Regions from separate parts of the Clostridium sp. CTA-7 genome, predicted to be linked through region 3. Evidence: riboswitches for the same ligand, from Rfam matches in the RefSeq annotation. Region 3 holds a riboswitch; each other region holds the start of a gene.

Region 1 (3,284 bases), on a different contig from region 3:
AGGAAAGGTGATACAGTGAGACATAGTTATGATTCATTTGATTACTGGGAAGAATTAATTAATGAAAATAAAACTATAAGAGGACATATGTTTATGGATAAGTTACCTAATGAAAAAAGTATATATATCCATAGCTTAGTTTTTTGCAAGAATAACGGACTTAATAATACATGGGCATACTTTCCAAATGAAAAAATATTGTTAGGATATATTCAATATTCATTTTTACAAGAAGCCTTTTATAAATGGATATATGGAAAGGAAAGGTTAGTTGTTAATGTTCCAAACATTCCAGTAGAAATAATAATTTCAGATGGAGAAAAAAATAAAAAAATATCTAAAGAAGAAGCAGATAATATGAGAAGACATGTAAAAATGATAAAGGAGTGTTGGGCTTTACCTAAAGATAAATTAATTAGGGCACTTCAAAAGTTTGCTAGAGACTTTAATAGAACTTGGTACGGAGACAATAGAGAATTTTTATATTTAAAAATTTTTAATACACCAAAAGAATTAGGGGAATTTGTTATAAATTCAAGCTATATGACAACAAGTGAAAGAGAATTTAAAGAGAGAACTAGCTTAATTATTTCAGATTGGAAAGAAGTATGTGAAAAAGCTGATAAAAATAAGAGCCATGGAGAGCGATTTAGAGATATTTTATTAAAATCCCTTACAGAAATAATTTAAAGGTAAAACTAATTATTGACAGTAATAATTACTAAATATATAATATTACTGTCAATAATATTTGCGGGTGTAGCTCAATGGTAGAGCCCTTGCCTTCCAAGCAAGTTACGTGAGTTCGATTCTCATCACCCGCTCCATATGCGTTATTAGCTCAGTTGGTAGAGCACCTGACTCTTAATCAGGGTGTCCCGGGTTCGATCCCCTGATAACGCACCATTAAAAGAGAGATTAATTTTATGTAATCTCTTTTTTTCTATTTATAGAACATTTAACACTAAATACTTTATTGTTAATAGTAACTTTAAAAATAAAAGACTTATATAAGGTGTTAGGAATATTTTTCATATTGACAATAGTATATTAAATTGATACTATTATAGTGCAAAATTTAAAAGTCTTATCAAGAGTGGTGGAGGGACTGGCCCTATGAAACCCAGCAACCAAGAATTTTAATTAATTCTTAAGGTGCTAAATCCTGCAGGTAAACCTGGTAGATAAGAGGCGAACTATAATTTTTTATATGTGTGAGTAAAGCTTCTGTATTTCTACAGGAGCTTTTTTTACTCTTTAGAAAATTATATTTTTATATTTATTTTGCATAATTATTGTAAGATATTTAGTTATTAAAGTTATATCCTAAAGAGTAAAAAATGTGAATATAGTGCGCGTGCAAGATTTTCCTCAGGCAAGCTTCGGAAATGCACATGCGCTAAAAAAAGTCGACGGCTCGACAAGCTCGCCTTTGCGACTTTTTTAATTTTGTTATTAGAAATAATTTATATTTTAAAGGAGAGGAAGAAATTTTGAAAAACAAAGGTAATGGACTAGCTTTAATTCCATTAGGAGTATTCTTATTAGTGTATTTAGGTACATCTATAATAGCAAAAGATTTTTATGCTGTATCAGTTATTGTTCCTTTTTTAGTAGCAGCTCTAACAGCATTAATTATGAATAGAAAAGTAAAGTTTGATGAAAAAGTAGAAGTTTTTTGTAGGGGAGCGGGAAACACTAATATTTTATTAATGATATTAATATTTATATTAGCAGGAGCCTTTGCCGAAGTTGCTAAAAATATGGGAGCAGTAGACTCAACTGTAAATTTAGGATTATCTTTATTACCAAGTAGTCTATTAATACCTGGAATGTTTATTATAGGTTGCTTTATAGCTTTATCTATAGGAACATCAATGGGAACAATAGTTGCATTAGTTCCAATTGCAGTTGGAATAGCAGACAAGACAGGAATAGCAACAGCATTGGCAGTTGGAGCAGTAGTTAGTGGTGCTATGTTTGGAGATAATCTTTCAATAATATCTGATACAACTATAGCAGCAACAAGGACTCAAGGTTGTGAAATGAAAGATAAATTTAAAATGAATTTTATAATAGTTCTTCCAGCAGCAATAATAACTGCGTTAATATTCATGGTATTAACAAGAAATGCAAATGTAGTTAGTTTAGATTCTTTAAGTTTTAATATATTCAAAATTTTACCCTATATAATAGTTATAATAACAGCTTTACTTGGAGTTGATGTAATAATAGTTTTATTACTTGGAATATTGTCTTCATGTATAATAGGATTTATATTTGGAAGCTTTGACTTATTGGGATTATTTAATTCTATATCTGATGGAATAGCTGGTATGAGTGAGCTAATAATAATCTCATTACTTATAGCTGGAACAATAGAGATAATAAAGTTTAATGGTGGAATAGACTTTATACTTAACAAAGGACTGAAGAATTTTAAAAGTAAAAGAGGGGCTGAGTATGGTATTGCAACCCTAGTAAGTTTAGTAGATATTTGTACTGCTAATAATACAGTAGCAATAGTAACTGTTGGACCAATAGCTAAAAATATTTCAAATGAATTTGATTTAGAACCAAAGAGGGTTGCAGGGATAATGGATATGTTTTCGTGTGTATTTCAGGGCATAATACCATATGGAGCTCAACTAATATCAGCAGCAGGTCTTGCAGCTTTATCACCATTTGCAATAATGAAATTTTTATTTTATCCATATCTTATGGGGATATGTGCTATAATAGCTATATACATTCATTGGAGAAATAAATAAGGCTGTTGTAAAAATTTAAATATATAAACCAAAAAATAAGGAGATAACTTTTTTAGTTATCTCCTTGCTTTTTATAAGCCTTAATTTAATTCTTAACTTTTTAATTATTTATTATCCATTGTAAGAAGGCATATACTTTGAGAGGATATACCCTCACCACTGCCAGTAAATCCAAGTCCTTCTTCAGTAGTTGCCTTAACATTAATTTGACTTAAATCAATTTCTAAAGCTTGTGCTATGTTTTCTCTCATTTGTTGTATATAAGGAGACATTTTTGGTTTTTGAGCAATAATAGTTGCATCTATATTGTTTATGGAATAACCATTATCTGAAAGAAGTAATCCTACTTGTTTTAAAAGTTTTAAACTTGAAATACCTTTGAATCTTTCATCTGTATCAGGAAAATGCTTGCCTATATCACCTAGAGCTGAAGCACCAAGCAATGAATCCATAATTGCATGAAGTAATACATCAGCATCTGAATGTCCAAGTAAACCGTGCTTATAAGGAATT
Region 2 (3,284 bases), on a different contig from region 3:
GAGGAGCTAAGCTTAATTTCTATATATAATCCAAATAAAGAGAAGGATGAAATAGAAAAAATAAAAGATGAAATAAATGAAAAATATGGTGATACAGTAGTAGCATATAGAAATGATATTTATATAGATGTAGTTCCAGTGGGATGTTCAAAGGGAAGTGGAGTAAAATATTTAGCAGAACAAGAATTAATAGAAAATGAAGATCTATATACCATAGGAGATTCATGGAATGACGTAACTATGTTTAAGATAACTAAAAATTCATTTACATTTAACCATGTAGAAGAAGAACTAAAGAAACATGTTAAATATTTAGTTAACTCCGTAGGAGAATGTATAGAAAATTATTTATTATAAATATTATAGAAAATAAATATTATAAATAAAATAGAATAATTGAAGAATATTAATTAATTTTTATTTAAAAAAATCAATTAATTTAATAATCTATATATTGAAATATATATTTTACTTAAGAAGTGTTGTTAAGGAAGGAGAAAGATTATGTATCCAATTAGATTTGAGAATTTATATTATGAAAAAATATGGGGTGGAAGAGATTTTGAATCCTTTAGAGATAATATGCCAGAAGGTGAAATAGGTGAAACATGGGATATAGCATGTCATCCAAATGGGACTGGAATTGTAGAAAATGGTTCATTAAAAGGAACTAGCTTCGATGATTTAATTAAAAAGTATGGACATACACTTGTAGGAGCGAAGGTTACTTTAGAAAAATTTCCATTACTTATAAAGCTTATTAATTCAAAAGAAAAACTTTCAGTACAAGTACATCCAGGAGATGAATATGCTGCAAAGTATGAAGGGGATTATGGTAAAACAGAAGCTTGGTATGTTATGGATGCTAAACCAGGTGCTTGTTTAATAGTGGGAACTAAAGATTGTAGTAAAGAACAATTTGAAGAAGCTATAAAAAATAATAATGTGGAAAGTTATTTAAATAAAATAGAAGTTAAAAAAGGTGATTGCTTTTTAATTAATAGTGGATTAGTTCATGCTATATGCGAAGGTGTTATAATAGCAGAGATTCAACAAAATAGTGATGTAACATACAGAGTATATGACTATGGAAGACCAAGAGAAATTCATGTTGAAAAAGCATTAGATGTTATAAACTTTGATCTTCAATGTGAAAACCTTAGTGAAAAAGAAGAAATAAAGCATGAAGGCTATAAGCAAAGCTTACTATGTAAAAATGAATACTTTGGAATAGAAAAAATAACTATAGATTCACAATACAATGATGCAAGTGATATAGAAAAGTTTGATATGTTAACTTGCGTAGATGGAGAAGGAATAATAGAAGGAAAAGACTTCACAGAAAAAATAAAGACTGGAGATAGTTATTTAATCCCAGCTACTTTAGGAGAATATTCAATAAAAGGTAATGTTACAGTTTTAAAGAGCTATCCAGTTATATAGTTAAAAAAAAAACCTCTAAGTAATTAATTATTTAGAGGTTTAATTTTAGTTTTTTATTTTAAATTAAAATGACTTAGCAAAATATAATGGATTTCTTACATATGTCCACTTTTTTATAAAAAAGTAAAAATACTATTGACAGTGGAAATATATACATATATAATGAGGAACAAGAAATGAAAAACAAAAAAATGAATAGATTTTTATCAAGAAAGACGGAGGGACTGGCCCTGTGAAGTCTGGCAACCTGAATTACGAACTTAAATTAGTTATGATTTAAGGTGCTAAATCCTGCAGATGTTTACTGCGTCTGAAAGATAAGAATGAAATATAGAAGTGTATTACACTGCTTTCTTATTTTTTAGGAAAGCAGTTTTTTTATTACCTTTTTTAGGGTAGAGGGAGGGGCAACATGATTGAATTAAAAAATTTATACAAGACTTATGATACAGAAGGTGAAAAAGTAGAAGCGGTAAAGGATGTAACATTAAATATTAACAAAGGTGAAATCTATGGAATTATAGGCTTTAGTGGAGCTGGAAAATCAACTCTAGTTAGATGCATAAACTTTTTAGAGAGACCTACTAAGGGGCAAGTACTTATAGATGGAAAAGACCTTAATACATTATCAAATAAAGAACTTAGAGAAGAAAGAAAAAAGATAGGAATGATATTTCAGCATTTTAATCTTATGAAGTCTAGAACAGTTTTTGAAAATATAGCCTATCCTTTGAAGGGAAGTAAATATTCAAAAGATGAAATAAAAGATAAAGTTATATCACTACTAAAGCTTGTTGAATTAGAAGATAAGGCAAATTCTTATCCATCTCAATTAAGTGGAGGACAAAAACAAAGGGTAGGCATTGCAAGGGCTTTAGCCAATGATCCAAAAGTATTACTTTGTGATGAAGCAACTAGTGCTTTAGATCCACAAACTACAAAATCAATACTAAAGCTTTTAAAAGAGGTAAATAGAAAATTTGGAATAACCATAGTAATAATAACTCATGAAATGCAAGTAGTTAAAGAAATATGCACAAGAGCTGCTGTTATGGAAAATGGAAGAGTTGTAGAAGAAGGAAATATATTTAAGGTATTCTCAGAGCCTAAAGAAAAGATTACAAAGAATTTTATAGATAGTACTTCTTTATTAAGTAATATATATGACTTAATAGAAGATAAATCTTCAGTTGTAGAAATTAAGGAAAATGAAAAGATACTGAAACTCAAATACTTAGAAAATAGTACAACTGAACCAATAATTTCAATAATATCTAGAGAATTTAATGTAGATGCAAATATAATCTTTGGAAATGTAGAGATAATTCAAGAATCTCCACTTGGTGGACTTATTGTAATAATTAAAGGTCAAGAAGAACGGATTCATAATGTTATAAACTATCTTAAAGAAAAAAATGTGGAAGTTGAGGTGATTAAAGATGGCAGACTTAATACAAAAATTATTGCCTAATGCAGTAAAAAAAATACCGGAAATTTATGAAGCAACTGGACAAACCTTGATTATGCTTCTAGTATCAGGAGCTATATCCTTTGTTATAGGTCTTATATTAGGAATAATATTAGTGGTAACTAAGAAGGGAAGCATATTAGAAAATAAACCAGTTTATTATGTTTTAGACAAGATAATAAATATAACAAGGTCAATACCATTTATTATTTTATTAGCAGCAGCAATACCATTAACCAGGGCTATAGTAGGAACAGCAATTGGAACAAAGGGTTCTTTTGTACCACTAGTTTTAGGAACTATACCCTTCTTTTCAAGACAAATAGAAAGTGCTTTATCAGAAATAGATAAGGGGGTGATAGAGGCAGCTGAG
Region 3 (3,284 bases):
TTGTCCTCCGGATACTTTTTCAGCTACTGGCCAACTATGGGGAAATCCTATTTATAACTGGGATAATTTAGATAGAGATGGATATGGTTGGTGGATTGATAGAGTTAGAGAAAGTTTTAAATTATATGATGTAGTAAGAATAGACCATTTTAGAGGGTTTGAAGCATATTGGGAAATACCATATGGAAACAAAACAGCAGAATTTGGGCAATGGACAAAAGGGCCTGGAATTAAATTATTTAATGCTATAAAAGATAATCTTGGAGACGTGAATATAATAGCAGAAGATTTGGGAATGATGACAGATGACGTAATAGAGCTTAGAGATAAAACAGGATTTCCTGGAATGAAAATTTTACAGTTTGGATTTGGCGGAGAAGATAGTGTAGACTTACCACATAATTATCATGCTAATTGTGTGGCTTACACAGGCACACATGATAACGATACAAATTGTGGATGGTATAATGTAACTGGAAGTAAAAATGAAATAGAAAAAGCTAAAAAATATTTAAATTTAACTTATGAGGAAGGAATATCAAGAGGATTAATAAGAGGAGTTTGGGGAAGTCAAGCTTATTTAGCAATAACCACAATGCAAGATTTTTTAGGATTAGGTAATGAAGCTAGAATGAATTTACCTTCTACATTAGGTGGCAATTGGACTTGGAGAGCTTCAAAAAAAGATTTAAACGATAAATTAGCAGAGGAAATATTTGAATTAACTAGATTATATGGTAGATAATTTAATTAAATTATAAATAAATCCCGGATAAAAGTTATAAATAAAGCTCATGGAGAATATTCTCCATGAGCTTTATTTATAATAATATTAAGGTACATAATATTTAAAGAGGTGATTTAAAATGAGAGTCCTAGTAATGAGTATAAATTTAAGAGCAAGTTGGGTACACTCTTTAAAAGAAAAGAGAATGGTGGTTAGAAGTATAACTCAAAAGTTAAAAAATAAATTCAATATTTCTGTAAGTGAGATAAGCGATCAAGATATTCATCAAAGTATTGTAATTGGAATTTCAGGAATATGTGCAACTAATGCTCAAGTAGATTCTACTATGGAAAATATAATAAATTTTATAGAAGAAAATACAGATGCAGAGCTTATAAAAATAGATAAAGAAGTAATAATGTTTTAAAATTTATAAAAATAAATTTTAAAATGTTGTTGACAAATATAATTAATAATCGTATATTAATATCAATATAAAAATTAAATATTTTGATTACGTTTCTTATCAAGAGTGGTGGAGGGACTGGCCCTGTGAAACCCAGCAACCTGTAATAGGATTATAAGATAAGTCTAATTAATGTTGGACTAAAACTATATTCTATTAAGTTTGGTGCTAAATCCTGCAGCTTTAAGCTGATAGATGAGAGAATAAATTAGTATGTGAGTAATTATACGCACTAGAGATTTATTCTCTAGTGCGTTTTTTGTTTTACTTTAAGTTTCTTTAAAGGGGGAATCAATTGTGATAGAAATTAATAACTTAAGTAAAAGCTTTGACAAAGTAGAAGTTATAAAGAATGTTTCGCTTAAGATAGAAGAAGGACAAGTGTATGGAATTATAGGACATAGTGGGGCAGGGAAATCAACTTTATTAAGATGTATAAATGGGCTAGAAAGTTATGAAGATGGATCTCTTACAGTAATGGGTAAAGAGGTTAAAGATTTAAGTGGAATTGAGCTTAGGGAATTTAGAAAAGATCTTGGTATGATATTTCAAGGGTTCAATTTATTAAATAGAAAAAATGTATTTGAAAATGTAGCATTACCACTAGAGGTTTGGGGCTATGAAGAAGAGTATAAGGAATACAAAGAAAAATGCAAGGGAAAAGGGGAGAGTTTTTGTAGTTACAAAAAATTTAGAAAAGAAAAAATATATAATAGAGTAACTGAACTTTTAAAGTTAGTTGGACTTTCAGAAAAAGCAGATGCAAAACCATCTAATTTAAGTGGAGGCCAAAAGCAAAGAGTGGCTATAGCACGAGCTTTAGCATTAGAGCCTAAAATTTTACTTTGTGATGAAGCTACATCAGCATTAGATCCTAAGATCACAAAGGATATATTAGAACTTCTTTCAAAGATAAATAAAGAGTTAGGAATTACAATAGTTATTGTTACCCACCAAATGGAAGTAGTTAAAGAGGTTTGTGAAAAAGTTGCATTAATAGAAGGGGGTATTTTAAAAGTACAAGGCAATTCAGAAGACTTATTCTTAAAACCAGGAGTATCGCTTAAGAAGTTTTTAGGTGAACAGGATGAAGAACTACTACCAGCAATAGGAATAAACATAAAATTATTTTTTCCAAGCACATCATCAGAAAATGCGCTTATCACGAAAATGTCAAGAGAGCTAAATATAGACTTTTCAATAGTTTGGGGCAAATTAGAAAAGTTTAGAGATGATGTACTTGGAAGTTTAGTAATAAACATAGAAGAGGAAGATAAGGAAAGGGTAATAAATTATTTAGAAAAGAAAAATGTAATATTGGAGGTGCTTAATTAATGTTAGATATGCTATTAAAGGCTTTAAGAGAAACAATTATAATGGTATTTTTCTCAACTGTATTTTCAGTAATATTAGGATTCGTACCAGCGATAATTTTAATAGTTACAGCACCAAAGGGATTAAAACCTAATAAATTTATTTATAAAATATTAGATACTATAATAAATATCCTAAGAAGTTTTCCATTTATAATATTAATGGTGTTTATGGTACCTTTAACTAGGTTAATAGTAGGAAAATCAACAGGAATACAAGGTGCAATAGTCCCTTTAACTATAGCAGCTGCTCCATTTGTAGCAAGAATAATAGAATCTGCCTTAAAAGAAGTAGATCCAGGTGTAGTAGAAGCAGCAAAATCTTTTGGAGCATCAAATACTCAGCTAATATTTAAGGTTATGCTTAAAGAAGCTGTTCCATCAATAATTTCTGGATTAACTTTAACTGTAATTAGTATAATAGGCTATTCAGCTATGGCAGGAAGCATAGGTGGTGGCGGACTTGGGGATCTTGCCATAAGATATGGTTATCAAAGATATCAGACAGATGTAATGATTGTAACAGTTTTAATTTTAATAATAATTGTACAGGTGTTGCAATCTTTAGGAAATTACTTATATAAAAAACTATCATAATAAAGTTATAAAAATAATTAAAATATAAAAATAAAAGCAATTGATATAGGAGAATAAATTTAATTAAATAAAAATTAAAGAAATTTAAATTGTCTAATTTTAAATGTCAATTGTACATTAA

Evidence for each region. A riboswitch is a leader RNA that binds a small molecule or an ion and turns the genes downstream of it on or off. The one in region 3 is predicted to bind S-adenosylmethionine.
Region 1: it holds a riboswitch for S-adenosylmethionine, as region 3 does, so the genes downstream of both, ACYUEX_RS15950 (Na+/H+ antiporter NhaC family protein) here and ACYUEX_RS03640 (methionine ABC transporter ATP-binding protein) in region 3, are expected to answer to the same signal.
Region 2: it holds a riboswitch for S-adenosylmethionine, as region 3 does, so the genes downstream of both, ACYUEX_RS00400 (methionine ABC transporter ATP-binding protein) here and ACYUEX_RS03640 (methionine ABC transporter ATP-binding protein) in region 3, are expected to answer to the same signal.

Annotation. Positions count from the first base shown of each region.
Region 1 is NZ_BAAAAV010000009.1:138,304-141,587, forward strand. It holds gene ACYUEX_RS15935 (hypothetical protein) at 16-690, shown strand; tRNA gene ACYUEX_RS15940 (tRNA-Gly) at 754-827, shown strand; tRNA gene ACYUEX_RS15945 (tRNA-Lys) at 831-906, shown strand; SAM riboswitch class I at 1,085-1,191, shown strand; gene ACYUEX_RS15950 (Na+/H+ antiporter NhaC family protein) at 1,494-2,771, shown strand; gene ispF (2-C-methyl-D-erythritol 2,4-cyclodiphosphate synthase) at 2,876-3,284, opposite strand, start outside.
Region 2 is NZ_BAAAAV010000001.1:101,356-104,639, forward strand. It holds gene ACYUEX_RS00390 (HAD-IIB family hydrolase) at 1-357, shown strand, start outside; gene ACYUEX_RS00395 (type I phosphomannose isomerase catalytic subunit) at 505-1,443, shown strand; SAM riboswitch class I at 1,644-1,767, shown strand; gene ACYUEX_RS00400 (methionine ABC transporter ATP-binding protein) at 1,856-2,914, shown strand; gene ACYUEX_RS00405 (methionine ABC transporter permease) at 2,883-3,284, shown strand, end outside.
Region 3 is NZ_BAAAAV010000002.1:128,936-132,219, forward strand. It holds gene malQ (4-alpha-glucanotransferase) at 1-745, shown strand, start outside; gene ACYUEX_RS03635 (DUF503 domain-containing protein) at 867-1,154, shown strand; SAM riboswitch class I at 1,248-1,395, shown strand; gene ACYUEX_RS03640 (methionine ABC transporter ATP-binding protein) at 1,491-2,528, shown strand; gene ACYUEX_RS03645 (methionine ABC transporter permease) at 2,528-3,163, shown strand.